DNA from 2 places in the Streptomyces sp. MS19 genome. Region 1 is predicted to be linked to the other one. Evidence: predicted binding sites of a transcription regulator. Region 1 holds the regulator's gene; the other holds the start of a gene.
What was found. Region 1 encodes HrcA, which represses chaperone genes, less so after heat shock. Its sites were predicted from a motif close to TTNGCACTCNGNNNNNCNGAGTGCNAA; they were not measured.
Positions count from the first base shown of each region.

Region 2: a site for HrcA is predicted at 13,728-13,754, ahead of ACL02R_RS18495 (FmdB family zinc ribbon protein). Genes of this name have one in related genera too.

Region 1 is NZ_JBJZOH010000015.1:2,990-17,980, forward strand. Features, by position in the region: gene ACL02R_RS16475 (glycosyltransferase family 2 protein) at 1-826, opposite strand, end outside; gene ACL02R_RS16480 (DUF3817 domain-containing protein) at 1,679-2,026, opposite strand; gene ACL02R_RS16485 (MarR family winged helix-turn-helix transcriptional regulator) at 2,318-2,803, shown strand; gene ACL02R_RS16490 (phosphotransferase) at 2,807-3,649, opposite strand; partial or broken gene ACL02R_RS16495 (Cmx/CmrA family chloramphenicol efflux MFS transporter) at 3,981-4,160, opposite strand; gene ACL02R_RS16500 (TetR/AcrR family transcriptional regulator) at 4,377-5,006, opposite strand; gene ACL02R_RS16505 (MFS transporter) at 5,148-6,590, shown strand; gene ACL02R_RS16510 (16S rRNA (uracil(1498)-N(3))-methyltransferase) at 6,902-7,648, opposite strand; gene dnaJ (molecular chaperone DnaJ) at 7,645-8,778, opposite strand; gene hrcA (heat-inducible transcriptional repressor HrcA) at 8,779-9,795, opposite strand; gene ACL02R_RS16525 (MBL fold metallo-hydrolase) at 9,976-10,674, shown strand; gene ACL02R_RS16530 (DUF3097 domain-containing protein) at 10,700-11,539, shown strand; gene hemW (radical SAM family heme chaperone HemW) at 11,577-12,809, shown strand; gene ACL02R_RS16540 (AMP-dependent synthetase/ligase) at 12,860-14,737, opposite strand; gene lepA (translation elongation factor 4) at 14,841-14,991, opposite strand, start outside.
Region 2 is NZ_JBJZOH010000018.1:59,191-74,181, forward strand. Features, by position in the region: gene ACL02R_RS18430 (PHB depolymerase family esterase) at 1-969, shown strand, start outside; gene ACL02R_RS18435 (MFS transporter) at 1,017-2,477, opposite strand; gene ACL02R_RS18440 (DsbA family oxidoreductase) at 2,506-3,147, opposite strand; tRNA gene ACL02R_RS18445 (tRNA-Ala) at 3,447-3,520, opposite strand; gene ACL02R_RS18450 (hypothetical protein) at 3,569-4,495, opposite strand; gene ACL02R_RS18455 (GNAT family N-acetyltransferase) at 4,635-5,258, opposite strand; gene ACL02R_RS18460 (MogA/MoaB family molybdenum cofactor biosynthesis protein) at 5,255-5,743, opposite strand; gene moaC (cyclic pyranopterin monophosphate synthase MoaC) at 5,740-6,219, opposite strand; gene glp (gephyrin-like molybdotransferase Glp) at 6,243-7,517, opposite strand; gene galU (UTP--glucose-1-phosphate uridylyltransferase GalU) at 7,510-8,421, opposite strand; gene ACL02R_RS18480 (5-formyltetrahydrofolate cyclo-ligase) at 8,553-9,185, shown strand; gene ACL02R_RS18485 (penicillin acylase family protein) at 9,242-11,950, opposite strand; gene ACL02R_RS18490 (potassium/proton antiporter) at 12,100-13,653, shown strand; gene ACL02R_RS18495 (FmdB family zinc ribbon protein) at 13,765-14,115, shown strand; gene ACL02R_RS18500 (S-methyl-5'-thioadenosine phosphorylase) at 14,112-14,951, shown strand.

The sequences.
Region 1 (14,991 bases):
GGAAGAGGAACTGCTGGCTCTCGGCGGCCTTGGTGACCGGGTCGTCGTAGTTGCCGTACACCTGCGGGCCGACGACGAACGCGACGTCGGGGTCGCGGAAGTAGCCGAGCATCCGCTCCAGGTAGTCGGGCAGCGGCACGTGGTCGGTGTCCACGGAGGCGAAGAAGTCGTACTCGTCGCCGTGCGCGGCGAGCCAGGCGTTGTAGTTGCCGTGCTTGGTGCGCTCGCGGTGGGGGCCTGCGGGGCGGTTCCACTCGGGGACGCCCTGGCGGGTGAAGTGCAGGACGCCGAGTTCGTCGCACAGGGCGCGGGCGTCGGGGTCGTCGCCCTCGTCCAGCAGCCAGACGTCGAGCGGTCCGGTGTGGTGCAGGGCGGTCGCGCCCTCCAGCGTGGCGCGGACCATGGCGAGCGGTTCCTTGCCCGGCACGTAGGTGGTCAGGAACGCGACGCGGGTGCCCGCCTCGGGGACCACCGGCACGGGGTCGCGCGCCACGAGGGTGGCGTGCGCGATGGAGACGACGTTGACCAGCCGGAACACCTCGACGAGCGCGATGCAGCCGAGCATCACCGCGTCGGCCGCCGGGAGGTACCAGGGGGCGTGGTCGCGCTCGGTCCAGTGGCTCGGCCAGACGAGCCAGCCGAGCAGCACGGCGGACAGGGCGGGGGCGAGCGTCATGAGGAGGGTGGCTCGTATTCGGTGGGGCTCCCCCGAGATGAGGCTCCGGTAGCGCACGCGGTAGCCCGGTTCCGGCTCGGCGAGCGGGCCGGCGAGCCGGCTGTACTTCTCGTAGTCGTAGCGATGACCGTCGAGTCGCGTACGCCGCACGGCGCCTCCTCGCGGATGACAGGAGTCCCAAATCCGACATTCCCCACCCCATGACAGGGCGGGGGCGATGTCGAGCCGGGGAGGTCCGCAAGGGTCACGCGGTGACGCCGGGGAGTGACGGGCGCCGGGGAACGGGCGTGCGGCGGGCGGGCGTCAGGGGTTGTCGGCGCCGGCGGCGGCTTCCTCGGGGGCGAGGCGGGCGCGGCGGGGGCGGGGGCGGCGGCGCGGAGGAACGCGGCCACGGCCGTCCACCAGACGACGAGCAGCCAGGCGGGCAGGAGGTGGTGGGCGTAGCCGTCGTGGAAGACGCAGGTGGTCTGCGGCGTCAGGAACGAGTCTTCGGCCCCCCGCAGGTTGCCCTCCTGGAGGCCGCCGACGCCACGGCAGACGTCCGCGCCGTGGCCCCCCAGCAGGGCACGCGCGAGGTGGAAGAACAGCAGGACGACGGCTGCGGCGGACACGGGCGGGCGCCACGACGAGGACGGCGCCGATCGCTGATGGCCGGCCCCCGGAACAGGGCCGCGTGGCCGGCGGAGCCGTCGATGACCGTGCCGTCCGCGAGGACGCGGCGCACACCGGGCGGGAAGTTGCGCTCGCTCGTCTCCAGCAGGGTCCCGGAGGGCGGGGGGGCGGTCGCGGTAGCCGGAGAGGTCGTCAGGACCGACCGCCCCGTACCGGCGCTGCTCCTCCGGCGAAGCGCCGCCTGCGCCTGCCGCCCAGCTCAGGGCACGGCGGCGGATGCAGAGCGGGACCAGGACGGTCCATAAGGCGGTGGCGAGCGACAGTGCTGGGGACGTACGCCCGTTCGGCATGGCGGGCAGCTTGGCCGGGGCGGGGCGGGACGGGAGGGAGTCAGGCGTTGTTGACGACGCCCTCGCGGCGGGCGCGGGCGGCGATCACCTCGTCGTCCTGGACGCGGCGCAGGCGGCGCTCGGCGAAGAAGCCGCCCAGCGGCAGGACCGACATCACGAAGTACCAGGCGGCGGTCTTCCAGCCCCACTTGGCGCGGTTCCACGCGTCCGCCCACAGGATCAGGTACGCCACCCACAGCACGCCGTGGACGGCGCCCATCACCGGGACGAAGTCGAGGTCCGTGGTGCGCCGGAGCACGGAGCAGACCAGCAGGATGAGGAACGACGCGGCCTCGGGCGCGGAGACCAGCCGGAGCCGGTGCAGGGCGGAGGCGGTCTTCAGGTCCATGATGTGTCCCGCTTTCGGAGGGAGGCCGGGTGGGCTGCCGTGCTCGGTCGTGCCGGGTCGCGCTGCGAGCGATCTTGTGAACGCGCGCACAAGCTCCCCGCCATTGTGACAGCACCGCCGGGGAACCCCGCCCCGGGCCCCGGGCAGCCGCGGACGGCCCGCTTCCGGCCATGCCGGGGACGGCCGCGCGCCCCCGCCCCGGCCTGCGGCGGAACGGGCCGGGCGGTCATCTGTACGAATCTGTTTCCGGCCACTTCGGGCTCGGCCCCCGCGCCGGTTAGAGTTCGGGACATGGACACGGACAACGGGACCCGCTGGCTCTCGGAGGCGGAGCAGCGCGCCTGGCGCGTTCATCTCGACGTCAGCAAGCTGCTGACGCACCGGCTCGAACGGGACCTCCAGCCCTTCGGCCTCACCATGTACGACTACGAGATCCTCGTGAACCTCTCCGAGTCCGAGGAGCACCGGATGCGGATGAGCGATCTCGCGGCGGCCACGCTCCAGTCGAAGAGCAGGCTGTCCCACCAGATCACGCGCATGGAGAAGGCCGGGCTGGTGCGGCGGGAGAGCTGCGACTCGGACAAGCGCGGCCTGTTCGCCGTCCTCACCGAGCAGGGCTGGACGACCATGCGGGAGGTGGCGCCGCACCACGTCGCGTCCGTGCGCCGCAACTTCGTGGACCTCCTGCCGCCCGACGCGCTGGCGGCGCTGACGGAGGCGCTCGTCCCCGTCTCCGAGCACCTGCACGGCGACCGGGGCGACCGCCGCAGGCCCTGACCTTCAGGCCGCGAGCCGTGCGACGGTCGTGGTGAGTCCCGCCCAGGCCTCGGCGGTGTCGGGGTCTTCCGTGTGGGGTGCGCGGAACCAGGTGAGGAACGCCGCCGTGTCGTCCAGTGCCCAGCGCAGCCGGTGGAACGCCATGGCGTCCGGGTCGGGCGTACGGCCGGTGGCGCGGGCGTAGTGGGCGAGGTCGGCGGGGTCGTCGGTGACCAGCCACAGGTCGCGCTCCGGCGGGGCGAGGGCGGTGGTGTCCCAGTCGACCAGGAGGCGGCGTTCCCCGTCGCGCAGGACGTTCCCCGGGTGCGGCTCCCCGTGCGTGACGACAGGGGCACCGACCGGGCGGGCCGCGTGCCGGTCGAAGGCGGCCGTGACGGCGTGCAGCGCGGGTGCGTGGCGGGCGATCAGCGCGCGGGCGGGCTCGGCGTAGGGGCCGCCGTCCCAGGGGGTGCCGGTCTCCGACAGTGCCGCGTCCAGGGTGGCGCGGCCGGGGATGTCCGGCCGGTAGGGCGGGATGTCCGGCGGGGCCGGGGCGCTGTGCAGGGTGGCGAGCATGTCGAGGCCGAGGCGGCGTTCCGTGGCGGTGCGCGGCTCGCCGAAGCGGCCGGGCGTACCGGGCGTGAACGGGAAGACGCTGACCCCGTACCGCTCCCCCAGCGCGACGACCGTAGCGCCGTCCGCCGTGCGCAGCGGGGGCACGACGAAGGGCAGCGCGCGGAGTGCGTACGCGGTGTTCATCGCCCGGCGCAGCCCCAGGCGGGCGGAGGGGATGTCGGGGCCGCAGTGCGGCTTGTCGGACAGGTCGGCCACGGTGAGGAACCAGCGGCGGCCATCGTCACCGGTCATGGTCCAGTGATGGTCCCCGAACCCGGCGGGCACCCACGACGGCGCGGGACCGCGGAGGCCCCACGCCGCCAGGGTGTCGCCGAGCGATCGGTCAGAGATGTCCGGCGGCCGTTGCTTCACGCGGCCCAACGTAACGGGCGCCGCGCCACGCGTACCAGGCGATTCCGCCCGCCACCAGAGCGGCGGCGACCAGCGCGGCGCTGACCCACAGCGGCGAGCGGTAGCCGTGCCCCGCGTCGATCGCCAGGCCGCCGAGCCACGGCCCGAGGGCCGCGCCGACGTTCAGCGCCGCCGTCGCGAGACCGCCCGCCAGGGTGCGCGCCCCGTCCGCCGCGTACAGGGCGCGGGCGATCAGCGTCGATCCGACGGCGAACGCGGAGGTGAGCGAACCGGCGGCGGACAGCGGGACGTCCAGATCGGCGGAGATGTCCGGCAGCAGGCCGGACAGCATGAACTCCGACGTCCCCTGGGCGAGGACGGCGAGGGCGAGCACGTACAGGACAAGAGGCACAGCGGTACTCCGCGGCAACGTATGACCACGCCATGGACAGGGCCGCGATACGGCGTACCGGTGGCATTGGGCGAGCGGCGCCGCGTCAGGGACGGCGGCGTGGTGGAAGGCGCGTCAGCGCGGCGTCGCGTGCGGCCACCGGCGGACCGGCGGCCGGACTCTGGACGCTTCGGGGCTCGACATGCCGGGCAGCGTAACCGGCCGGGCGGCCCGGCGTCATCCCGGGGTGCCCGGCGGTGTCCCGGGAACGGGCCGGCCGGGCGGGGTGAAGGCGGCGAGGAGTGTTCCGGCGATGGCGTGGGGGGCACCGGCCTCGGCGAGGCGGGCGGCGGTGATCTCGTCGGCGGCCGTGTGCAGGACGCCGTAGAAGGTCGCGACGAGCCAGGCCGCCGGGACGTCCGCGCGGAACGCGCCCTCGGCCTGGCCGCGCTCGATCAGGGCGTGGATGCGGCGCATCGGCGTCTCGTGCAGGTCGCGGATGCGCTCGGGTGACAACTCGCCCTGGGCGGCGCGCAGCAGGGCGCGTGAGCGGTCCACGATGCGCCAGGACGAGTCGATCAGCCGGGCGAGGGCGGCGCGCGGGTCGCCGCCGAGGTCCACCGTGGCGAGCGACGCGTCGGCGTCGGACATCGCCCGCGAGAAGACGGCCTCCACCAGCTCGGGGCGTGAACCGAAGTGGCTGTAGAGCGTGACGCGGCCGACGCCCGCGCCCTGCGCGATGTCGCCCATGCTCGCGGCCGGGTCCCGGCCGAGGATGTCCCAGGCGGCGTCGATGATCAGCTCGGCGTTGCGCCTCGCGTCGGCCCTGCGGCCCCTGACCCGCTGCTCCTCGCCCGCCTGCGTCATCCGCCCGCCGCCTTTCGCCCGTCCTCGGCCGTCCGTTCACCCGTAGGTGTCATTCTGCGGCACCCCTCTTCCCGAACAGACGTGTACGGGTTAACGTGACCCAGGAAACCGAACAGAGCTGTACACGTTAGGGGGCATGTGATGGCCGCGCATTCCGCGCACCACGCGGCGGAGGCAGACGAGGGGCATCCGGGACAGGGGGCGCCCGGCCGGTGGCGGGCGCTCGCGCTGCTGAGCGTCGCCCAGTTCATGCTGATCCTGGACGTCACGGTAGTCACGGTCGCGCTGCCGGACATCGGCGCGGGACTCGGCCTCGACCGCTCCGCCCTCACCTGGGTGGTCAGCGGGTACACCCTCGTCTTCGGCGGGATGATGCTGCTCGGCGGCAGGACGGCCGACCTGTGGGGGCCGCGCCGGCCGGTGCTCGGCGGCCTCGCCGTCTTCACCGCCGCGTCGCTGGTGGCCGGCCTGGCGGGCGGGCCCGCCGGGGCGGTCCTGCTCCTCGGCGCACGCGCCGCACAGGGCCTCGGCGCCGCGTTCCTCTCCCCCGCCGCGCTGGCGGCGGTGACGACCGCGTTCCAGGGCGCGGAGCGGCGGCGGGCCCTCGGGGTGTGGGCCGCGCTCGGCGGCACCGGGTCGGCGGTGGGCGTCCTCGCCGGGGGGCTGCTGGCCGCCGGGCCCGGCTGGCGGTGGATCTTCTTCGTGAACGTGCCGGTGGGCCTGGCGCTGCTGGCCGCGCTGCCGTCCGTCCTCCCCCGGTCACCGCGCCGGGGCGCGCACCGGCTCGACATACCGGGCGCGCTGCTGGTCACCGCCGCCACGGCGGCCGCGATCCAGGGCCTGATCCGCGCGGGCGACGACGGCTGGAGCTCCGGCTGGACGCTGGGCACGCTCGCCCTCGCCCTCCTGCTCTACGGTGCCTTCGCGGTGGTGCAACGGCGGTCCCGCGCACCGCTGATGGACCTCGCGGTCCTCGCCCGGCGGCCGGTGGTGACCGGCGTGGTGCTGATGCTGGTCGGCACGGCGCTGCTGATCACCCAGTTCTTCCTCGGGTCGTTCTACCTCCAGCGCGCCGCCGGACACGGGCCCCTGGCGACCGGGCTGCTGTTCCTGCCGGTCGCGGCCGGGACCGTCGTCGGCGCCCACACCGCGAGCCGCGCGGCGGGCCGGTTCGGCGCGCGGCCGGTGGCGCCCGTCGCCCTGCTGGTGACCGGCGCGGCGCTCGCCGTCCCGGCGGCCTCGCTCGGCACGGCGACGCTGGCGGCCGGCATGAGCCTCGCGGCCGCCGGGATCGGCGCCGTCCTCGTCTGCGCCACGACCACGGCGCTCACCCGGGTCCCGCACCACGAGGCCGGACTCGTCTCCGGTGTCGTGAACACCTGCCACGAGTTCGGGGCGTCGCTCGGTGTCGCGGTGGTCTCCAGCGTCGCCGCCGTGAGCATCGCGAGCGGCGGCGCTGGCGCCTCGGGATTCCGCGACGCCCTGTGGCTGGCCACCGCCGTGGCGGCCGTGACGGCGGCGCTCGCCCCGTTCCTCATACCGGGCGGACGCCCACCGGCCGGGACGCGCGTCTCCATGCACTGATCCACGCCGGTCCCCGGCCCGGATTCGCACAACGGTCCAGGGGCCCTCCGGCTCCACGGGCATGTCAGACCCACCGACCGTCACGGCCGGACGGTCGTTCGTTCGTTCGGTCGGGGTCAGGCAGCCGGACAGGGTGGCGAAGACAGGGCCCGCACGCGCCGCGCGAGTGCGCTTGGGCGGGGCGCGCGGGGCGGCCGGAGCGCCATGCCCTCCCACCGTGGGCCTCAAGGCGCGCGGGCCCTGAGGACGTGTGCCCAGGAGGCGCGTTCACCGGCGCGCGGCGCTCGCGGAGGGAGCCGGGCGGACGGGCGTCAGGACCAGCGGCCGGTGCGGCCGAGGAGCAGGGCCAGGGCGGCCGTGCCCGCCGTGGAGGTGCGCAGGACCGTGGGGCCGAGCCGGTACGGCTTCGCGCCCGCCTCGGCGAAAGCGGCCAGTTCGTCCGGCGTGACCCCGCCCTCGGGGCCCACGACCAGGACGATCGGCCCCTCCACGGGCAGCGGCGCGGTCGCCAGCGGCTCGGTGCCGCTCTCGTGCAGGACGGCGGCGAACGCGGCCCCGGCCAGCAGCTCCGCCGCGCCCCGCGTCGTCACCGCCTCGGTCACCTCGGGGAAGCGCAGGCGCCGCGCCTGCTTGCCCGCCTCGCGGGCGGTGGCACGCCACTTGGCGAGGGACTTCGCGCCCCGCTCGCCCCGCCACTGGGTGACGCAGCGCGCCGCCGCCCACGGCACGACGCGGTCCACGCCCGTCTCGGTCATGGTCTCCACGGCCAGTTCGCCCCGGTCGCCCTTGGGCAGCGCCTGGACCACCGTCACCTGCGGCCGGGGCGGCGCCTCGGTCCTGAGGCCGCCGACCGTCACCTCAAGGCGGTCGCGGCCCTCGACCGACGCCACCGTGCCGGACGCGCCCGTGCCCCGGCCGTCCGTCAGCACGACGTCCTCGCCCGGCCGCAGCCGCCGCACCGAGACGGCGTGCCGCCCCTCGGGGCCGTCGAGCACCAGCGTCCGGCCCACGGCCGCCGCGTCGAGCGACTCGACCAGGAAGACAGGAGCCGTGCTCATCGGCCGTTGAACGCGTCCTTCAGGCGGGAGAACAGCCCCTGCTGCCCCGGCTGGAACTGCCCCATGGGCCGCTCCTCGCCCCGCAGCTTCGCCAGGCGCCGCAGCAGCTCCTCCTGCTCCGCGTCGAGCTTGCCCGGCGTCTGCACCTCGACGTGCACCACGAGGTCGCCCCGCCCGCTGCTGCGCAGGTGCGTGATGCCTCGGGCGTGCAGCGGGATCGACTGGCCGGACTGCGTACCCGGCCTGATGTCGACCTCCTCCATGCCGTCCAGCGTCTCCAGCGGCACCTTCGTGCCCAGCGCCGCCGCCGTCATCGGCACGGTCACCGTGCAGTGCAGGTCGTCGCCCCGCCGCTGGAACACCGCGTGCGGCGTCTCACGGATCTCGACGTACAGGTCACCGGCGGGGCCGCCGCCGGGACCCACCTCGCCCTCGCCCGCGAGCTGGATGCGCGTGCCGTTGTCCACACCCGCGGGGATCTTCACCGTCAGCGTCCTGCGGGTCCGCACCCGGCCGTCGCCCGCGCACTCGGGGCACGGGGTCGGCACCACGGTCCCGAAGCCCTGGCACTGCGGGCAGGGCCGCGACGTCATGACCTGGCCGAGGAACGACCGCGTCACCTGCGACACCTCGCCCCGGCCGCGGCACATGTCGCACGTCTGCGCCGACGTGCCGGGGGCCGCGCCCTCGCCGTTGCACGTGTTGCAGACGGTGGCCGTGTCGACCTGGATCTCCTTGGTCGTGCCGAACGCCGCCTCGTTGAGGTCGATCTCCAGCCGGATCATGGCGTCCTGGCCGCGCCGCGTCCGCGACTTCGGGCCGCGCTGCGACGCGGTGCCGAAGAAGGCGTCCATGATGTCCGAGAAGTTCCCGAAGCCCGCGCCGCCGAAGCCCGCGCCCGCCGAGGCGGCGCTCCCCAGCGGGTCGCCGCCGAGGTCGTACATCTGTTTCTTCTGCGGGTCGGAGAGCACCTCGTACGCGGTGTTGATCTCCTTGAACCGCTCCTGCGTCTTCGGGTCAGGATTGACATCCGGATGCAGTTCGCGGGCGAGCCTGCGGAAGGCCTTCTTGATGTCGTCCTGCGAGGCGTCCCGCTGCACGCCGAGGATCGCGTAGTAGTCCGTCGCCACTTAGTTCTCCGCGAGGATCTGTCCGACGTACCGTGCCACTGCGCGCACCGCTCCCATCGTTCCCGGGTAGTCCATGCGGGTCGGTCCGACCACGCCGAGCTTGGCCACCGCCTCGTCCCCAGAACCGTAGCCGACCGAGACGACCGAGGTGGAGGTCAGGCCCTCGTGGACGTTCTCGTGACCGATGCGCACGGTCATCCCCGAGTCCTTCGCCTCCCCGAGCAGCCGCAGGAGGACGACGTGCTCCTCCAGCGCCTCCAGCACGGGCCTGATCGTCAGCGTGAAGTCCTGTCCGAAGCGCGTGAGATTGGCGGTCCCGCCGATCACGAGCCGTTCCTCGGTCTCCTCGACCAGCGTCTCCAGCAGGGACGACAGGACGGTCGAGACCGTGCCGCGCTCCTCCTTGTCGAAGGAGTCCGGCAGATCCGCCACCAGCCGCGGCACCTCGGGGAACCGCTGCCCCGCGATCCGGCTGTTCAGCCGGGCGCGCAGGTCCGCGAGCGAGGTCTCGCCGAACGGCGCCGGGCAGTCGATCAGCCGCTGCTCGACCCGGCCGGTGTCGGTGATCAGCACCAGCATCAGCCGCGCGGGCGCCAGCGACAGCAGTTCGACGTGCCGCACCGTGGAGCGGCTGAGCGAGGGGTACTGCACGACGGCGACCTGCCGCGTCAGCTGCGCGAGCAGCCGCACCGTGCGGCCGACGACGTCGTCGAGGTCCACGGCGCCGTCGAGGAAGTTCTGGATCGCCCGGCGCTCGGCCACGGACAGCGGCTTGACGTCGGCGAGCTTGTCGACGAACAGCCGGTAGCCCTTGTCGGTGGGCACGCGCCCCGCGCTGGTGTGGGGCTGGGCGATGTACCCCTCCTCCTCCAGGGCCGCCATGTCGTTGCGCACGGTGGCCGGGGAGACCTGGAGGTTGTGCCGCTCCGTGAGGGCCTTGGAACCGACCGGCTCCTCGGTGCCCACGTAGTCCTGGACGATGGCCCTGAGCACCTCAAGCCTGCGTTCACTGAGCATGCCGCGCACCTCCCGTCCGGCCGTCGCCGCCCTTGGCACTCGACGTCACCGAGTGCCAATCCCTGGACCAGTGTACGGCCGGGTAGCACGCCCAGGGAATCGCGACCGGCGTGCCGGTTGTCGGCGGGGGCCGGGCGCGGGTGGCTCGTTGTCGTTGGCTCAGGCTAACGTCCCAGGTCCATGAGCACTTGGGAAGAGGTGACGGGCGGCGTGATCCGCTGCCGCCTGCCGGGCTGGGACGAGACGATCGGCGCCGTCGCGGGTGACGACGGCCTGCTGCTCGTGGACACGGGGCCCACGCCCGGCGCCGCCGCGGACGCCGGGCGGGAGGCGGCGGCGCTGCTCGGCCGCCCCGTGACGCGGCTGGTGGTCACACACCCGCACTTCGACCACCTGCTGGGCGCGGGCGCGTTCCCGGGCGCGGAGGCGTACGGGCCGCGGCACGACGCCGCGGAGAACGCGCGGGACGGCGTGCGGCAGGGGCTGGCGCCCGAGGACGCGGCGCACGGCGAGGAGCTGCTGTCCGGGGTGCGCTGGCGGATCATGGACGGCACCGATGTGACGCTCGGCCTCGGCGGCGGGCGGCGCGCCCAGCTCGTGGACCTGGGCGCGGCGCACTCGTCGCACGACATCGCCGTGGTCGTCCACGGGCCGGTCCCCGTGGTGTTCTGCGGCGACCTGGTCGAGGAGTCGGGCGAGCCCCAGGCCGGCCCCGACGCGCGGCCGGAGCGCTGGCCCGGCGCCCTCGACAGGCTGCTGGAGCTGGGCGGGCCCGAGGCGGTGTACGTGCCGGGGCACGGCGCGCTGGTGGACGCGGACTTCGTACGGGCCCAGCGGGACGCGCTGCGTGCGCGCTTCGGCGGAGCCGGGCCGGCGTGAGGGGCCCGCGTGGTCGAATGGGGCCATGCGCAGCCGACAGTACGGTCCCGACCTGACGCCGCCGTGGAAGCGGCGCACGCCCGTCCCCGAGGTCCCGGCGGACCACGGTCTCGTCGTCGAGGAGGCCGCGACCGGCTTCTGTGGCGCGGTCGTCCGCTGCGAGCGCACGGCGCAGGGCGACACCGTCACGCTGGAGGACCGCTTCGGGGCGCTGCGGGTCTTCCCGCTGGAGCCGCGCGGCTTCCTGATCGACGGCCGCGCCGTGACGCTGACCCGGCCCGTACGGCGCCCCGCCGCCCCGGCCGGGCCGGCGCGGACGGCCTCCGGCTCGCTGGCGGTGCCGGGGGCGCGCGCCCGTGTGGCCCGCGCCGGGCGGATCTACGTGGAGGGGCGGCACGACGCGGAGCTGGTCGAGAAGGTCTGGGGTGACGACCTGCGGATCGAGGGCGTGGTCGTGGAGTACCTGGAGGGCGTGGACGGGCTGCCCGGGGTGGTCGAGGAGTTCGGCCCTGGCCCGGACGCGCGGCTCGGCGTGCTGGTGGACCACCTGGTGCCCGGCTCGAAGGAGTCGCGGATCGCCGCGTCCGTGAGCGGGGAGCACGTGCTGGTGGTGGGGCACCCGTTCATCGACGTGTGGGCGGCGGTGAAGCCCGCGTCGGTCGGCATCACGGCCTGGCCTGACGTGCCGCGCGGGCAGGACTGGAAGACGGGCGTGTGCCGCGCGCTCGGCTGGCCGGAGAACACGGGCGCCGCCTGGCAGCGGATCCTCGGCGGTGTCCACAGCTTCCGCGACCTCGAACCGGCGCTGCTCGGGCCCGTCGAGCACCTCATCGACCACGTGACCGCCCCCGGCCCCCACGGCTGAACGCGGCGGGCGCGGGCGCTGAGGGACAATCGGTCCCATGCCCTCCACCCTCCCCGACGGCGAGCCGGTCCCCGAGGACGGCGCGCTCCCCGCGTCGGCGACGGCCGGTGCCGCGGACCGTCCCCTGGCGTTCTACCTGCACGTCCCGTACTGCGCGACGCGCTGCGGCTACTGCGACTTCAACACCTACACGGCCTCCGAGCTGCGCGGCTCCGGCGGCGCCCTGGCGTCGCGCGAGAACTACGCGGACGTCCTCGCCGAGGAGGTCAGGCTGGCGCGCAAGGTCCTGGGGGACGACCCGCGCGAGGTGTCCACGGTCTTCGTCGGCGGCGGGACGCCGACGCTGCTGCCGCCGGGGGACCTCGGCCGGATGCTGGCGGCGGTGCGCGACGAGTTCGGGCTCGCGGCGGACGCCGAGGTGACGACGGAGGCGAACCCCGACTCGGTGGACCCCGCGTCGCTCGCCGCACTGCGGGAGGCCGGGTTCACGCGCGTCTCGTTCGGCATGCAGAGCGCCCGGCCGCACGTCCTGGCCGTGCTGGAGCGCACGCACACGCCCGGCAGTCCCGAGCGGCGGGTCGCCGAGGCGCGCGCGGCGGGCTTCGCACACGTCAGCCTCGACCTGATCTACGGCACCCCGGGCGAGACGGACGACGACTGGCGCGCCTCCCTGGACGCGGCGCTCGCCGCCGGGCCCGACCACGTCTCGGCGTACTCGCTGATCGTCGAGGACGGCACGAGGCTCGCGCAGCGCGTGCGGCGCGGCGAGGTGCCGATGACCGACGACGACGTGCACGCCGACCGCTACCTCATCGCCGAGGAGACGCTGACGGCGGCGGGCATGGAGTGGTACGAGATCTCGAACTGGGCCGCCTCGCCCGCCGACCGCTGCCGCCACAACGAGCTGTACTGGACCGGCGCCGACTGGTGGGGCGCCGGCCCAGGGGCGCACAGCCATGTCGGGGGCGTGCGCTGGTGGAACGTGAAGCACCCCGGCGCATACGTGCAGGCCCTCGCCTCCGGGCGCTCCCCCGGCGCCGGGCGCGAGCTGCTGTCGGACGAGGACCGGCGGGTGGAGCGCGTACTGCTGGAGCTGCGGCTGCGCGACGGCGTCCCGCTGGCCGTCCTCGCCCCGGCCGGGCGGCGCGCCGCGGCGGACGCCCTGCGGTCGGGGCTGCTGCGGCCCGGCGCGTACGAGGACGGCCGGGCCGCGCTGACGCTGCGCGGCCGCCTGCTGGCCGACGCGGTGACGCGGGATCTTGTTGACTGAAGCCGCCTGAAACCGCCTGAAGCCGCCCTGGGACCGGGCCGGGGAGCGGGTCAGTCCTTCGGGTACATGTCCTCGACCAGGTCGTGGAACTCGCGCTCCACCACCGGGCGCTTCAGCTTCAGGCTGGGCGTGAGGTCCCCGTGCTCGACGTCCAGCTCGCGGGGCAGCAGCCGGAAGCGCTTGATCGTCTGCCAGCGCTGGAGCCCCGCGTTCAGCTCCTGGATGTAGCCGTCCACCAGGGCCTGGGTGCGCTCGTCGGCGACGATCCCCGCGTAGTCGCCCGGCACGCCGTTGTCCTTCGCCCAGGCGAGCAGCGACACCTCGTCCAGCGCGATCAGGGCGGAGCAGAACTTCCTGCCCTGGCCGACGACCATCATGGCCGACACATAGGGGCAGACCGCCTTGAAGCGGCCCTCGATCTCGCTGGGCGCGACGTACTTGCCGCCCGAGGTCTTAAAGAGGTCCTTCTTGCGGTCGGTGATCCGCAGATAGCCGTCGTCGGACAGTTCGCCGATGTCGCCGGTGTGGAACCAGCCGTCGCCGTCCAGCACCTCGGCCGTCTGCTCGGGCAGCTCGTGGTAGCCCAGCATCACGCCGGGGCCGCGTACGAGCAGCTCGCCGTCGTCGGCGATGCGCGCCTCCAGGCCGGGGAACGGCTTGCCGACGGTGCCGACGCGGTTGGCGGCCAGCGGGTTCAGGAAGCTGGCGGCGGCGGTCTCGGTGAGGCCGTAGCCCTCCAGGACGGGGATGCCCGCGCCGTTGAAGAAGTGGCCGATCTCGGGGGTCAGCGCGGCCGAGCCGGACACGCAGGCCCGCATCCGGCCGCCGAACGCCTCGCGCAGCTTCGCGTAGACCAGCCGGTCGGCGAGGGCGTGCTTGGCGCGCAGCCGGGCGGGCACGGCGGCGCGGCCCGTGCGGCGGAAGTTGTCCTGCGAGACGCGGGAGAACTCCTTGGCGGTCGCCGCGGCCCAGTCGAAGATGCGGCCTTTGGCGGCGCCGCCGGCGCGGGCGCGCATGGCCACGCCGTTGTAGACCTTCTCGTAGATCCGCGGCACGCCGCACATCACCGTCGGGCGGACGGCGGGCAGGTTGGTGATGATCTCGTCCACCCGGCCGTCGACGACCATCACGTGCCCGATCTTGACGTGCGCGGACAGCAGCACCTTGCCGAAGACGTGGGCCAGCGGCAGCCACAGGTAGTGGATGTCGTCGGCGCGCAGCAGGTCGATGGCCTCGATGGTGTGGCCCATGTACGACCAGGTGTCCTGGCTGAGCCGCACGCCCTTGGGGCGGCCGGTGGTGCCCGAGGTGTAGATCAGCGTCGCCAGGTGGTCGGGGCGCAGGGCCGAGACGGTGTCCTTGACGGCGTCCGGCTTGCGCTCCAGGTAGGCGGCGCCGCGTTCCGCCAGGTCGGCGAGGGAGAGGACCCAGCCCTCCGGGTCGCCCTCGGCGGGGACGGCGTCGTCGGCCTCGATGACGACGACGTGTGCGAGGTCCGGCAGCTCGGCCCGGCGCTCCCTGGCCTTGGCGAGCTGCGCGGCGTCCTCGGCGATCAGCACCCGGCTGCCGGAGTCGGCGAGGATGTACGCCGTCTCCTCCGCGTTGGTCTGCGCGTAGACCGTGGTCGTGGCGGCGCCCGCGCACATGACGCCGAGGTCGGCGAGCATCCAGTCCACGCGCGTGGCGGAGGCGATGGCGACGCGCTCCTGGGGGCGTACGCCCAGGTCCATCAGGCCGGCGGCGATGGCGAAGACGCGGGTGGCCGTCTCGGCCCAGGTGTAGCCGGCCCAGCCGTCGGGACCGCCGCCCGCGGTGGGCACCGGGTAGCGGAGCGCCTCGCGGTCGGGGGTGGCGGCCACGCGCTCCAGGAAGAGATGCGCCACGGACGGCGGGCGGTTCTGGGTCAGCTGAAGCTGCCTGTCGGTCACGACTTCCTCTTCCTCCGGGTGCGGCGCTGCAACGGGGGTGACTAATGGGTAACTTTCGGGTGGCGCTCAGACTAGAGGCCACGGCCCCCGTGCGTAAGGGGGGTCATTTCTTGTTCTTCCCCTCACCGCCGTCCGAATCCGACGACAGGGCGGCGATGAAGGCCTCCTGCGGCACCTCGACGCGCCCCACCATCTTCATGCGCTTCTTGCCCTCCTTCTGCTTCTCCAGAAGCTTGCGCTTGCGGGAGATGTCG
Region 2 (14,991 bases), on a different contig from region 1:
TCCTCCCCGCAGGCACTGCGGCGCGACGGCGGCAGTGACCCGGTGGGCATCGTGTCCATGGTCAGGTACGTGCAGAACACCCTGGGCACCGACCCCGACCGCGTGTACGTCACCGGCGCGTCGTCCGGCGCGATGATGACGAACGTGCTGCTCGGCGACTACCCGGACGTGTTCAAGGCCGGCGCCGCGTTCATGGGCGTCCCCTTCGGCTGCTTCGCCACCACGGACGGCTCCGGCTGGAACAGCGCCTGCGCCAACGGCCAGGTGACGCGCACCCCGCAGCAGTGGGGCGACCTCGTACGCGCCGCCTACCCCGGCTACAACGGTCCGCGCCCGCGCATGCAGGTATGGCACGGCACCACCGACACCACACTGCGGTACCCGAACTTCGCCGAGGAGATCAAGCAGTGGACCAATGTGCACGGCGTCAGCCAGACGCCGTCGCTGACGGACAGCCCGCAGCCGTCCTGGACCCGTACGCGCTACGGCGGCACGGGTGACCAGGCGCCCGTGGAGGCGATCAGCGTCAACGGCGTGGGCCACTCGCTGCCCACCGGCGGCATGGCCGCGCGGGCCATCACCTTCTTCGGCCTCGACGACCCCACCGACCCGGGCGGCCCCGGTGACCCGGGCGACCCCGAAGACCCGCCCGGCGACGCCGACTGCGCGGTGACAGTCACCACCAACACGTGGAACACCGGCCTGACCGGCTCCCTCACCCTCACCAACACCGGCACCACCTCGGTCAACGGCTGGACGCTGACCTTCTCCCTCCCGGCGGGCCAGACCATCACCTCGGGCTGGAACGCCACCTTCACCGCCACCGGCGGAACCGTCAGCGCGCGCAACGTCGCCTACAACGCGGCCATCGCCCCAGGCGCCAGCGTGGGCATCGGCTACCAGGCCACCCACACCGGCAACAGCGCAGGCCCGACGAACCTCGCCCTCAACGGCTCCCCCTGCACCTGATCCGCCCGCCCGCCCCGGCCCCACGCCGGGGCGGGCACCCGCGATCCCTACGCGGCCCCGCCCCGCCGCGGCGTACCACCCGGCGCCGCCAGGGCCGTGAGCGCGCCCGCCAGGGCCAGGACCCCGGCGACGGTGAACGCGAGGCCGTAGCCCGACGCGTACGCGTGCGGACCGGGCACGCCACCCTCCGCGAGGCCGGTGACGCGGGCGGCGGCCACGGCCGCGAGCACCGCGAGGCCGACCGCGCCGCCCAGCTGGCGCGCCGCGTTGAGCAGCCCGGACGCCAGCCCGGCCCGCCGGGCGGGCACCCCGGCCACACCGGCGATGGCGGTGGCGGACATCGAGATCCCCTGGCCCACACCGAGCGCCAGCGTCGGACCGAGCACGCCGCCGGCGAAGGACGACCCCTCGGTGAGCCTCCCGAGCCAGAACAGGCCGCCGGCACTGAGGACCATCCCCAGCACCAGCGTCGTACGGGGCCCCACCGCCCGGATCAGCGGCGCGCAGAACTGGGCGGCCACCATGATCGCCACAGCGAGCGGCAGATAGGCGAAGCCGGTGCGCAGCGGGCTGTAGTCGCGCACCTGGCTGAGGTAGAGCGTGAGGAAGTAGAACGTGCCGAACAGCGCGGCGCCACTGGTGAGCGCCACGACGTTCGCCGCACTCACCGAGCGGGACTTGAAGACGTCGAGCGGCAGCAGGGGACTGGGCGCCCAGCGGTGCTCGATCAGCAGGAACAGCGCGAGCAGCACCACGCCCGCCACCAGCGGCCCGAGCGATGCGGCGGACGTCCAGCCCTTGGGCCCGCCCTGCACGATCCCCAGCACGGCGAGCAGGACAGCGGCCGTGACGGTGACGGCCCCCAGCAGGTCGAGTTCACGCACCGTGCCGTGGTGGTGCCGCAGTTCGGTCACCACCCACGCGGCCCCGGCCAGCAGCACGAGCCCCACCGGCACGTTGACGAAGAAGATCCACCGCCACGACAGCGCGTCCGTGAGGACACCCCCGGCCAGCGCGCCGAACGCACCACCCGCCCCGGACACGGCACCCCACGCACCGAACGCCCTGTGGCGGCTGCGCACATCGGTGAAGCTCGTCCCCAGCACGGCCAGGGTCGTCGGCGCGATCACAGCGGCGGCGAGCCCCTGCACGGCACGGGCCGCGATCAGGACGCCCGCGCTGGGCGCGACACCAGCGGCGAGGCTGGCGACGGTGAACACCAGGACCCCGGCGAGCAGCACGCGCCGCCGCCCGAAGAAGTCGGCGACCCGCCCGCCCAGCAGCAGGAAGCCCGCGAACGCGACGGTGTACGCGTTGACGATCCACTGGAGGCTGTCGGCGGTGAAGCCGAGCCCGGACTCCCGCATGCTGGGCAGCGCGACGTTGACGACGGCGACGCTGGACGTCACCAGGAACTGCGCCAGGCAGCAGACGGCCAGCACGACACCCAGCCGCGCCCCCAGTCCGGGCGGGGCGGAGGCGGTCGGCTGCGTCAGTTCGGTACTCATGGGAACGGGAACCTCTCGGAACGGTGTGTCAGACGCCCGCAGCGCTGCGCAGCAGGGCGAGCAGGGAATCGGCCGACTCGGCGCCGGACACGGCGTACCGCCCGTCCACGACGAACGACGGCACGCCCGACAGGCCCAACCCGGCGGCCCGCGCCTCGTCCTCACGGACCTCCCGCGTACGGTCGTCCGACGCCAGCAGGGCACGCGCCGCGTCCTCCGCGAGCCCCACCTCGCCCGCGAGCCGCACGAGCGTGGCGTGGTCGGACAACAGCGCGCCTTCACGGGTGTACGCGCGCATCAGGCGTTCCTGCACGGCGTCGGCGAGCCCGTGGTCGGCGGCGAGATGAAGCAGCCTGTGGGCATCCAGGGTGTTGACCGGCCGCGCGCGCTCCAGGTCGTACTCAAGCCCCTCGTCCGCCGCGGCCCGCGAGACATGCGCGAGCAACTGCGCGGCCCGCTCCGGCGGAATCCCCTGCCGCCGCAGCATGCGCTGCGCGATGGTCTCGTCAACACCACCAGGCGTAGCGGGGTCCAACTCATAACTACGCCACCGCACCCGCACGGCATCACGCCACTCGAACCGCTCCAGGGCCCCAGCGAGCCGCCGCTTGCCGATGTAGCACCACAGGCAGATCAGATCCGACCACACTTCAAGACTGATGTCTGTCACCCGCCCCACCGTAGGCAGGAAACTTACCCTCGGTAAGTCCCCACCTGAAGGTAAGCCCACAACCCCCGTGTACGACTCCAGCCCAAGCCCACACACCCCCACCTCACCGTGACACACACCACACCGCCCACAGGGCCCCGCACGACACGTGAGAGAGCGTCATGTAGCCGGACAGCCGGCTTCAGCAAGAGCCACCACAAGAACCCGCCGGGCACACACGAACGAGAGGCCCCGCCGACCGGAGTCGGCGGGGCCTCTCGTGTGCCGTTCTACCTGGTGTAGCGAACGGGCTTCAGCTGTGGACCTGAGGGGATTTGAACCCCTGACCCCCTCGTTGCGAACGAGATGCGCTACCAGGCTGCGCTACAGGCCCTTGCTGCGTGGAAAACTCTACAGCACTCCCGCGTCGGGCCGAAATCCGTCATTCGCCGGAGGCCCGGCGGTGGTCGTCGTCCGCGTACTGGTCGAAGAGCGGGGTCCGCTGGGGGCCCGGTGGCTGGGCCTTGGGCGGCGCGGCGGCCGGTGTGCCCGCCGTGGTCGAGCGGGCGGCGCTCCAGGTGTCCGGGGCGTCCATGTCGACGCCGCGCGCCGTACGGGGCGCCACCGGCGCGTTCACGTACGTCGGCAGCGGGACCGGCGCCGGGTCCCAGCTCTGCTGCTCCTCGGCCGCCACGGTGGCCGCCGCGCGGCGCTGCTGGTCCACCCACTCCGCGTGGTCCGTCTGCTCGACGATCGCCTTCGACGGCTTCTCCGGCCGCGCCTGAGCGCTCGCCTGCGTGCGCTGCCGCAGCCGCCGCGCGGCCTCCTCGGCGCGCCTGCGGTCCACGGCGACCGCGTAACGCCGCCGCTCCTGCCTGCGGACGTGCACGATGTACGCGGCCAGCAGGACGGCCGGGATGCACGGCACCCACAGGTAGCCGCCGCCCGACAGCGCGTAGATCCCGCCGAGCGTGAAGGCGGCGAAGAGCACCATCGTCGTACGGCGCCGGCGCGCCAGGACGGTCGCGCGGGCCTGGACGGCGCCGGGCGCGGGTGTCGGCTCGGGCGGTTCGGCCACGGGCTCGGCGAACGAGCGGAGGTCCGCCGACGGGATGGCGGGGAGGGACGGGTCGGTCGCGGGTACGGCGGCGTCCCGGGGGGCGCCCGGTGCGTCGTCGCCGGTGCCGACCGCGGTGTCCACGCCCGTCGCGGGGGCGCGTCTGCCGCGTGTCAGCAGCCGGATGGCGGTGCTGAAGCGTTCCGTCGGGCGGGCCTCGTTCAGCTCGTCCTGCCTGCGGAGCCACATCGGCACGAGGTACGCGGCCCAGGCGCCGACGATCACTGCGAAGATGAGGCCACTGCTGCTCACGGTGACACCGTAGAGGGGTTCCCCCGGGTGGAGCGGCTAAATAGGACGGTGTGTCGCACGATCAGGCCGTCATCTCGGGTGTTTCTTCGGATTGTTATCAACCATGACTCGAATGGGGTCTTTAATTCGAACGCGTGTTTTATTTCTGAGGGGCGTTGCGGCTTTCGCGCCACCGGTTGAGCAATCCGTCCTGCACCTCGTCCGCCGTCAGTGCGAAGACCAGGTGGTCGCGCCACGCGCCGTCGATGTGGAGATAGCGGGGCCGGACGCCCTCGGGGCGGAAGCCGAGTTTCTCGACGACGCGGCGGCTCGGCCCGTTCTCCGGGCGGATGCAGATCTCCACGCGGTGCAGCCCGAGGTGGCGGAAGCAGTGGTCCGTCGCCAGCGCGACCGCCGTCGGCATGACACCGCGCCCGGCGACGGCACGGTCGATCCAGTACCCGATGTGGCCGGAACACATCGATCCCCAGGTGATGCCCGCGACCGTGAGCTGACCGACGAGCCGACCGTCGTACGTCACGATGAACGGCAGCATCCGTCCCGCCTGCGCCTCCGCCCGCAAATGACGCACCATCTGCCGGAACGTCGGCCTGCGCGGCGGCAGATGTCCGGGCGGCGCCGGCGGGATGGTGGCCTCCCACGGGCGTAGCCACTCGCGGTTGCGCTGGTTGACCTCGCGCCAGGCCGTCTGGTCGCGCAGCCTGATGGGGCGCAGGCCGACCGGTCCGTCCGCGAGCTGCACGGGCCAGAAGTGCGCGTTCACGGCCGTGGCCGGTGGTCGCCGCCGCGCAACTGGTCCACCGCGTGCCGCAGTATCGGGCGCAGCACGGCGAGGCCGTCGCGTACCCCGCCCGTGGAGCCGGGGAGGTTGACGATCAGGGTGCCGCCCGCCACGCCCGCCAGTCCGCGGGACAGCGCGGCGGTCGGGACGGCGGCCGCCCCGGCGGCGCGGATGGCCTCGGGGATGCCGGGGACCTCGCGGTCCAGCACGGCGCGGGTCATCTCGGGTGTGCGGTCGGTGGGGGAGATGCCGGTGCCGCCTGTGGTGAGGACGATGTCGTACCCCTCGGCGACGGCGGCGCGCAGGGCGTCGGCGACGGGTTCGCCGTCCGCGACGACGCGGGGCCCGTCGGTGGCGAAGCCCAGCTCGGTGAGGGCCGCCACGAGCAGCGGGCCGCCCGTGTCCGCGTACACGCCCGCGGCGGCGCGGTTGGAGGCGGTGAGGGCGAGCGCGCGGTAGGCGGTCATCGGGCGCGGCTCCAGTCCCCGGACGTGCCGCCGGACTTCTCCTCGACGCGGATGTCGGTGATCACGGCGGCCTTGTCGACGGCCTTCACCATGTCCACGAGGGTCAGCGCGGCGACGCCCACGGCGGTCAGCGCCTCCATCTCGACGCCGGTACGTCCCGTGGTGCGGACCGTGGCGGAGATCTCGACGGCGGTGTCCGTCACCTCAAGGTCCACGGTCACGCCGGAGACGGGCAGTGGATGGCACAGGGGGATCAGGTCCGGGGTGCGCTTGGCCCCCATGATTCCGGCGATGCGGGCGGTGGCCAGTGCGTCGCCCTTGGGAACGCCCTCCCCGCGCAGCAGTTCCACCACCTCGGGCGCCACCAGGACGCGACCGGTGGCGCGTGCGGTGCGGTCCGTGACGTCCTTGCCGGTCACGTCCACCATCCGGGCGGCTCCCGAGCCGTCGAGATGGGTGAGATGGGGGGTGTTCATGAGCAGTAACGGTACCCCTCTGCTCAGTTCAGCAGCAGCACCGTCAGCTCGGCACCGGCGGCCACGCGTGACACGTCCTCCGGGATCTCGATCAGCGCGTCCGCGCGGGCGAGGGCGGCCACGAGGTGCGAGCCACTGCCGCCGACGGGGCGTACGGTGCCCAGTCGTTCGCCCGCAGCGGGGGCGGTGTACGCGCCGCGCAGGAACTGGCGTCTGCCGGACGGCGACTCCAGCGTCCCGTCCGCCACGAGGCGCGCCGTGGTGCGCGGCCGGTGCAGGGCGTCGGGGGTGTGCCCGGCCATGGCGCGCAGCGCGGGGCGCACGAACAGCTCGAACGACACATAGGCGCTCACCGGGTTTCCCGGCAGGGCGAACAGCGGTACGCGGCCGGGCCCCAGCAGACCGAACCCCTGGGGCTTGCCCGGCTGCATGGCGAGGCGCCGGAAATCGACGGAGCCGGTGAGCGCCTCCTTCACCACGTCGTACGCGCCCACGCTGACGCCCCCACTGGTGACGACCGCGTCCGCGCGGGCCAGCTGGTCGTCGAGGGCCGCGCGCAGCGACGCCGGGTCGTCGGCGACGGCGGTGGCGCGGAAGGCGACGGCGCCCGCGTCCTGGGCGGCGGCCGTGAGGAGGTAGCTGTTCGAGTCGTGGATCTGTCCCGGCTCCAGGGGCCGGCCCGGCGGGACGAGTTCGCTGCCGGTGGACAGGACGACGACGCGCGGGCGCGGCCGTACGGCGGCGGTGGCGTGTCCTGTGGCGACGAGCAGGCCGAGCTGCGGCGGTCCGAGGACCGTGCCCGCGGTGAGCGCGACGGTGCCGGGGCGCGCGTCGCTGCCGCGCGCCCGGATGTGCTGCCCGGCGTGCGCCGGGCGCAGGACGCGGACCTCGGGGCCGCCGGTGGACGGCATCGCGTCGGCGGGGCCGCCGCCGAGCCCGCCGTCGGTCCACTCCACGGGGACCACGGCCTGGGCGCCCGGCGGCAGCGGCGCGCCGGTCATGATGCGCGCCGCCTGGCCAGGCCCCACGGCGGCGGGCGCGCCGTGTCCCGCGGCGATGTCCCCCACGACGGTGAGGACGGCCGGGTAGTCCGCGCTCGCGCCCTCGACGTCGGCGGTCCGCACCGCGTACCCGTCCATCGAGCTGTTGTCGAACGGGGGCAGCGGCGCGGGCACCGGCACGTCGTCGGCGAGGACGCAGCCGTGGGCGTCGAGGAGCGGGAGGGCGAGCGGCTCCAGGGGCCGGACGGCCGCCAGGATGTCGTTCAGGTGCTCTTCGACGGACCAGGTGTCAGTCAAGACCGGGCATCTCCTCGGCGACGTAGCCGCGCAGCCAGGACCTGAAGCCGGGGCCGAGGTCGGGGCGTTCGCAGGCGAGACGGACGATGGCCCGAAGATAGTCGCTCCGGTCGCCGGTGTCGTAGCGGCGTCCCTTGAAGACGACGCCGTGGACCGGGCCGCCGAGGGCGGAGTCGCCGGTCATCGCCTGGAGTGCGTCGGTCAGCTGGAGTTCGCCGCCGCGTCCCGGCGGGGTCTTGGCCAGGACCTCGAAGACGCCGGGGTGCAGGACGTAGCGGCCGATGACCGCGAGGTTGCTGGGGGCGTCGGCGGTGTCGGGCTTTTCGACCAGGCCGGTGACGCGCATGACGCGGTCGGTGATGGGCTCGACGGCGGCGCAGCCGTAGAGGTGGATGTTCTCCGGGTCGACCTCCATGAGCGCGATGACGCTGCCGCCGTGCTCGGCCTGGCAGTCGATCATCATTGTCAGCAGGGGGTCGCGGGGGTCGATCAGGTCGTCGCCGAGGAGGACGGCGAACGGCTGGTCGCCGACGTGCGGTGCGGCGCACTGGATGGCGTGGCCGAGGCCCTTCGGGTCGCCCTGGCGGACGTAGTGCATGGTGGCGAGCGTGGTGGACGCCTGGACGCGGGAGAGGCGTTCGTCGTCGCCCTTGCGGCGGAGGGCGTCCTCCAGCTCGTAATTGCGGTCGAAGTGGTCCTCAAGGGGCCGCTTGTTGCGCCCCGTGATCATGAGCACGTCGGTCAGACCGGCCGCCGTCGCCTCCTCCACCACATACTGGATGGCCGGCTGGTCGACGACCGGCAGCATTTCCTTGGGAGTGGCCTTGGTGGCGGGGAGAAACCGTGTGCCGAGCCCGGCGGCGGGAATGACAGCCTTGCTGATCCGGGGGCGTGGTGACGTCATGCCGGTCACTTTATCCATCTAGTGTGCGTGGACCGAGTACTTTGCGGATGAACGTCGCGTTATGAGCGGGTTTGGGCGGCATCTGATTGCGTGGAAATCGGGACCGTGTGTGAAGGGAGCGGGTGGGGATCATGGAGGAGAGGGCCCTGCTGAAACGGGAGGTCAGGCGGGATCTGCTCGCCGTGCGCGCCGCGATGGCGGACGACGAGATCGCCCAGGCGGCCCGCGCGCTGGCGCGGCGTGTCCTCGAACTGCCCGAGGTGTCGGGCGCGTCCACGGTCGCCGCGTACGTGTCGGTCGGCAGCGAGCCGGGCACGGCGGAGCTGCTCACCGGGCTCGCCGGGCGCGGCGTGCGCGTCCTGCTGCCGGTGCTGCTGCCGGACGACGACCTCGACTGGGCCGTGTACGAGGGCCGCGACCGGCTCGTGGAGGCCGAGCACGCCGGGCGCATCCGGCTGCTCCAGCCGGGCGGCCCGCGCCTGGGCCCCGACGCCGTGACCCGCGCGGACACCGTCCTGCTGCCCGGTCTGGCGGTGGACCGGCGCGGCGTCCGCATGGGCCGTGGCGGCGGCAGCTTCGACCGGGCGCTCGCCCGCCTGGCGGCGGCGGGCACACGTCCGGCGCTCGTGGCCCTGGTGTACGGGCACGAGGTGGTCGCCGAGCTGCCGCGTGAACCGCACGACCAGCTCGTCCACGCGGCGGTCACCCCGGAGGAGGTCTTCCGCTTCCCCGGCGGGCGGTCCGGGGACGGCGCGGCGGGCTGAACCGCCGGGGCGCTCACCGGGGGAACGGGCGGGCCCGCCCCCCGGTTCCCGGCATGTCACTCCCCGCCGGGGACCAGCTCCAGTGTGTGCGCGGACCGCTCGCCCACCGCGTCCCGCCCGTACGCCCACGGCAGGTACTCGCCGCGCGCCCACAGCTCGGTCTGGTCGGTGTAGTTGTCGTGGTACGCGTGCCCCGAGGCGCCCGTCAGGTTGATCCACAGGGACTCGTCGAAGTCGTCCAGGCTGACGATCATCCGCATGGACGGCACCCAGGTGATGTCGTAGCCGCCCGCCGCGTTCCAGCCGCTGGCGTCCACCGCGTCGGTGCCGCCGGAGAGGTTCCACGGGCCGCGGTTGAGCAGCCACTGCACCGGGCCCGGACCCTCCGTGCCGAGCGTCTGGTTGTTCAGCATCAGGCGGTGCAGCCGGCCCCAGCTCCACGTGCTGACGTCCTTGCCCAGCTCGGCGGTCAGCTCCCAGCGTGCGTCGCGCAGGGCGCGGGCGAGGAGCTCGTCGCGGTTCTCCGCGGCGGGCTGGTCGGCGGTCGCGGGAGCGGACCACCAGGCGTTGTCGGGGTCCTCCAGCAGGCCGTGCACGACCTGGAACCACCGGTCGCCGCCGTCCGGCTGCGCGGTCTCGGGCGACCGCTCGCCGCACTCGACGACCGTCCGCGGACGGCCCGTCAGGTCGTCGAGCGGCTGTGACTCGTCGGCCGGGGTGACGCGCAGGCACTGGTCCTCGACGCGCAGCTCCTTCGGCAGCTTCTCGCCGAAGGCCAGGTTGAGCAGGTTGCGCCACACGGCGTTGAAGTACGCGGCGCCGGGGGAGTCCGCGTCCTGGCTGAAGTCCCAGCCCTCCAGCAGCTCCTGCGCCTCGCGCACGTACGGGTCCGACACCTCGATGTCGAGGAGGTAGGGGACGAGCTCCTCCGCCATCGCGTTCTGGTTGTCGAGCTGGATCTCCTGCATGTCGCCGAGGGAGACCTTGCCGCCGTCGGCGATCTTCTCCGCGATCAGCTCGCCGATGCGGTTGCTGCGCGTGCCGTAGCTCCAGTCCTCGGTGAGGAAGACGTCGTTCGCGTCGTCGGCGGGGTCGATGACGGCCTGGTTGGCGGTGACGATGTAGCCGCGCTCGGGGTTCATCTCCCAGGGGAGGTCTTCCTGCGGGACGTACTCGTCGCGCCAGTCGTACGCGGAGTCCCAGCCGGGCGCCGGGTAGCGGCCGTCGCCCCGGCCGCGTACGGGGATGTCGCCCGGGGCCTGGTAGCCGATGTTGTCCGCGGTGTCGGCGTAGATCATGTTCTGGGAGGGAGCGGCGAAGTCGCGGGCTGCGGCGCGGAAGTCCTCGAAGTCGGTCGCGCGGTCGAGCGCGAAGACGGCGTCCATCGTGTGGGACGGCCGCAGCGCGGTCCAGGTGAGGGAGACGGCGTACCCGTCGCCGCGGTCGGGGCCGGACTCGTCGACCGGCGCGCTGTCGCCCACCTGGGCCAGCTCGTCGAGGCGGTCGGAGATGATCGGCCCGTTCTCCGTGGACCTGATCGTGATCTCGCGCGACTCGCCGCCCGCCACCTTCAGCGTCTCGGAGCGCGTCTCGTACGGGACCTGCTCGCCGTCGCGCAGATAGTTGCCGTCGCTGAGCTTCTCCAGACGCAGATCGGTCACGTCCGCGCCCAGATTGGTCATGCCCCAGGCGATCGACTGATTGTGGCCGATGATCACACCGGGCATGCCGGAGAACGTGAAACCGGACACGTCGTACGGGCACTCCGCGCTCAGCTCGGTGCAGTGCAGGCCCATCTGGTACCAGATGCCGGGCAGTGACGGCGAGAGGTGCGGGTCGTTCGCCAGCAGGGGCGCGCCGGTCGTCGTGTACGTGCCCGAGACGACCCACGAGTTCGAGCCGATGCCGCTGCCCTCGGGGCCGAGCAGGCCGGGCAGGTCGCTCAGCGTCTGCGACAGCGCGCCCAGCTGCGTCGACGCGCCTTCGAGTGCCTCCTCCGCGCCCATGGTGCCCACCTCGCCGTCCAGGGGCGGGAACTCCCCGGTGTTGTCGCCCGGCTCGGAGACGATCGGCGTGGCGGTGTCGTACGGGTAGTCCGGGTACAGGTCCTCGATTTCCTCGGGGGAGAGCCGCTGGCCCATCAGCGCCCGGTCGATCTCGTCCTGCATGTTGCCGCGCAGGTCCCACGCCATGGCCTTGAGCCAGGCGATGGAGTCCACGGGGGTCCACGCCTCCGGCTCGTAGTCGTTCACGAAACCCAGCGCGGCGTACTCCACGGACAGCTCCGCCCCGCTGTGCGTCGCCAGGTAGCCGTTGACGCCCGACGAGAACGCCTCCAGGTACGCCCGGGTGTCCTCGGACAGCTCCTGGTCCCACTCCTGCTGCGCGATCGCGTGCCAGCCGAGGGTGCGCAGGAAAGCGTCGGTCTCCAGCTGGTCCTCGCCGAACATCTCCGACAGCCGCCCGGCGGTCATGTGGCGCCGCACATCCATCTCGTAGAACCGGTCCTGCGCCTGGACGTACCCCTGCGCGCGGAACAGGTCCTCCGGGGTGCTCGCGTAGATCTGCGGGATGCCGTTCGCGTCGCGCTCCACGGTGACCGGCGCGGACAGTCCGTCGAGCGCGAGTTCCCCCGAGACCTGCGGGTAGGAGGCTCGCACGGTACTGACACTCCAGTAGGCGCCGTAGCCGAGACCGGCCAGGAGCATGACGACGAGCGCGATCACGAGCAGACGACCGCGTCGCCTGGGCTTCTTGGCGGGCATTTCTGTCCTTCGCAGGGCAGCTGAGCGATGGGAAGCAACCATAGACATACGGCCACTGAGGTGAGCCTACGGGGAGTCAGCCGCCCGGATCGCCGCGATCATATGATGGTAAATTCGCGGCACATGGCGCGAATTACCCCATATCCCCGCTGTCAGCGCTCCGAGGAGAGGACCCGCCCCTGACCGTCGACCGCCTCAACGAACTGCTGCTGGCCGCCACCCTCGTCCTGCTGGTCGCCGTCGCCGCCGTGCGCCTCACGTCCCGCAGCGGCCTCCCGTCGCTGCTGCTCTACCTGGCGATCGGCGTCGCCCTCGGCTCCGACGGCATCGGCATCGAGTTCAGCGACGTCGAGCTGACCCAGCTGATCGGCTACGCCGCCCTCGTCGTCATCCTCGCCGAGGGCGGCCTCGGCACGCGCTGGCGGGACATCAGGCCCACCCTCCCCGTCGCCGCCGTCCTCGCGACCGCGGGCGTCGGCGTCAGCGTCGGGATCACCGCCGCCGCGGCGCACTACCTCGTGGGACTCGGCTGGCAGTCGGCGCTCGTGATGGGCGCCGTCGTCTCCTCGACGGACGCCGCGGCCATCTTCTCCGTACTGCGCCGCGTACCCCTCCCCAGAAGGCTGTCCGGCGTGCTGGAGGCGGAATCCGGGTTCAACGACGCCCCGGTCGTCATCCTGGTGGTCGGCTTCTCCGAACTGGGCTCCCACAGCACCGCGGAGCAGTGGTACGTCCTCCCGGCCGAGATCGTGACCGAGCTGGCCATCGGACTGGCCGTGGGCCTCCTCGTCGGCAAGGCCGGTGCCTACGGACTGCGGGCCGTCGCGCTGCCCGCCGCCGGCCTGTACCCGATCGCCGTGCTCTCACTGACCGTCCTCGCCTACGCGTCGGCTGCCCTGCTCCACGGCAGCGGCTTCCTGGCCGTCTACGTCTGCGCCGTGCTCCTGGGGAACGCGGGCCTGCCCCACAGGCCCGCCACGCGGGGGTTCGCGGACGCGGTGGCGTGGCTGGCGCAGATCGGGCTCTTCGTCCTGCTGGGCCTGCTGGTGAATCCGGACACCCTCGGGGACGACCTCGTGCCCGCGCTGATCGTGGGAGGCGTCCTCACCCTGCTCGCCCGCCCGCTGTCCGTGCTGCTGTGCCTCCTGCCCTTCCGCCGCCCCTGGCGCGAGCAGGTGCTCCTGTCATGGGCCGGACTGCGCGGCGCGGTGCCCATCGTGCTGGCGACCATCCCCGTCGTCGCGGACGTGCCCGACAGCGACAGGATCTTCAGCGTCGTCTTCGTCCTGGTCGTCGTCTTCACGCTGCTCCAGGGGCCGACACTGCCCTGGGTCGCCCGGCGGCTGCGGCTGGGGGACGGCGAGAAGACCGTGGACGTGGACATCGAGTCCGCCCCGCTGGAACGGCTGCGCGGCCACCTCCTCTCGGTCACGATCCCGCAGCGATCCCGCATGCACGGCGTGGAGGTCGCCGAACTGCGGCTGCCGCCCCAGGCCGCCGTCACGCTGGTGGTGCGCGACGGCCGCAGCTTCGTCCCCGGTCAGGACACCGTGCTGCGCCATGGGGACGAACTGCTGGTCGTGGCGACGGACGCCGTCCGTGACGCCGTGGAACGCCGCCTGATCGCGGTGGGGCGCGGCGGCAAACTGGCGGGCTGGCTGTCCGCCCCTGACGCCGTCGCACCCCCGCCGCGCAGCGAGTGACGGCACCGGCGGGGAGCCGCGCGGAGGGGCGGCAGTGGACTTGGAGGGCCGGAATGTTGCACGATGGAGAGTGGTTAGCACTCCAGAGGGATGAGTGCCAGGAGGATGAACGTGCCGACGTATCAGTATCAGTGCACCGCGTGCAACGAGGGTCTCGAAGTGGTGCAGAAGTTCACCGACGACGCCCTGACGGTGTGCCCCTCGTGCCAGGGGCGGCTGAAGAAGGTCTTCTCCGCCGTCGGTATCGTTTTCAAGGGCTCCGGCTTCTACCGCAACGACAGCCGTAACGCGACGTCGTCCAGCAGCCCGGCCCCGTCGTCGTCGGCGAAGGCCGACAAGGCCGAGAAGAAGGCTGACTCCGCGGGCGGCTCGTCGTCCGCCTCGGGCGGCTCCGGCTCGTCCGGGTCGTCGTCCTCGTCCTCGACCGCCCCGAGCGCGGGCAGCGCGGCCTCCGCCGCATGAGCCTGCCCGCGGCCGACATCGGCGTCATCGGCGGGTCCGGGTTCTACTCGTTCCTCGACGACGTGACCGAGGTCACCGTCGAGACGCCCTACGGCCCGCCGAGCGACTCCCTGGTCGTGGGCGAGCTGGCCGGACGCCGCGTGGCGTTCCTGCCGCGCCACGGCAGGGGACACCACCTGCCGCCCGCCAGGATCAACTACCGGGCGAACCTCTGGGCGCTGCGCTCCCTGGGCGTCCGGCAGGTCCTCGGGCCGTGTGCGGTGGGCGGGCTGCGGGCCGAGTACGGGCCCGGCACGCTGCTGGTCCCGGACCAGCTGGTGGACCGCACCAAGAGCCGGGTACAGACGTTCTACGACGGTGAGCCACTGCCGGACGGCGGCCGGTCGAACGTCGTGCACATGACCTTCGCCGACCCGTACTGCCCGGTGGGCCGCTCCGCCGCGCTCGCCGCCGCCCGCGCCCACGACTGGGACGCCGTGGACGGCGGGACGATGTGCGTGATCGAGGGGCCCAGGTTCTCGACCAGGGCCGAGTCGGTCTGGCACGCGGCGCAGGGCTGGTCGGTCGTGGGCATGACGGGTCACCCCGAGGCGGTGCTCGCCCGTGAGCTGGAGCTGTGCTACACCTCGCTCACGCTGGTCACCGACCTGGACGCGGGCGCGGACGTGGGCGAGGGCGTCTCGCACGCGGAGGTGCTGGAGGTCTTCGCCCAGAACATCGGGCGGCTGCGCGGGGTGCTGTTCGACGTGATCGGCAAGCTGCCGGAGACCGGCGAGCGGGACTGTCTGTGCGCCGACGCCCTGATGGGGCAGGACCCCGGGATCGCGCTGCCGTGACACGGGTCCCGCCGTACGGCGGGACCGGGCCCGTGCGTGA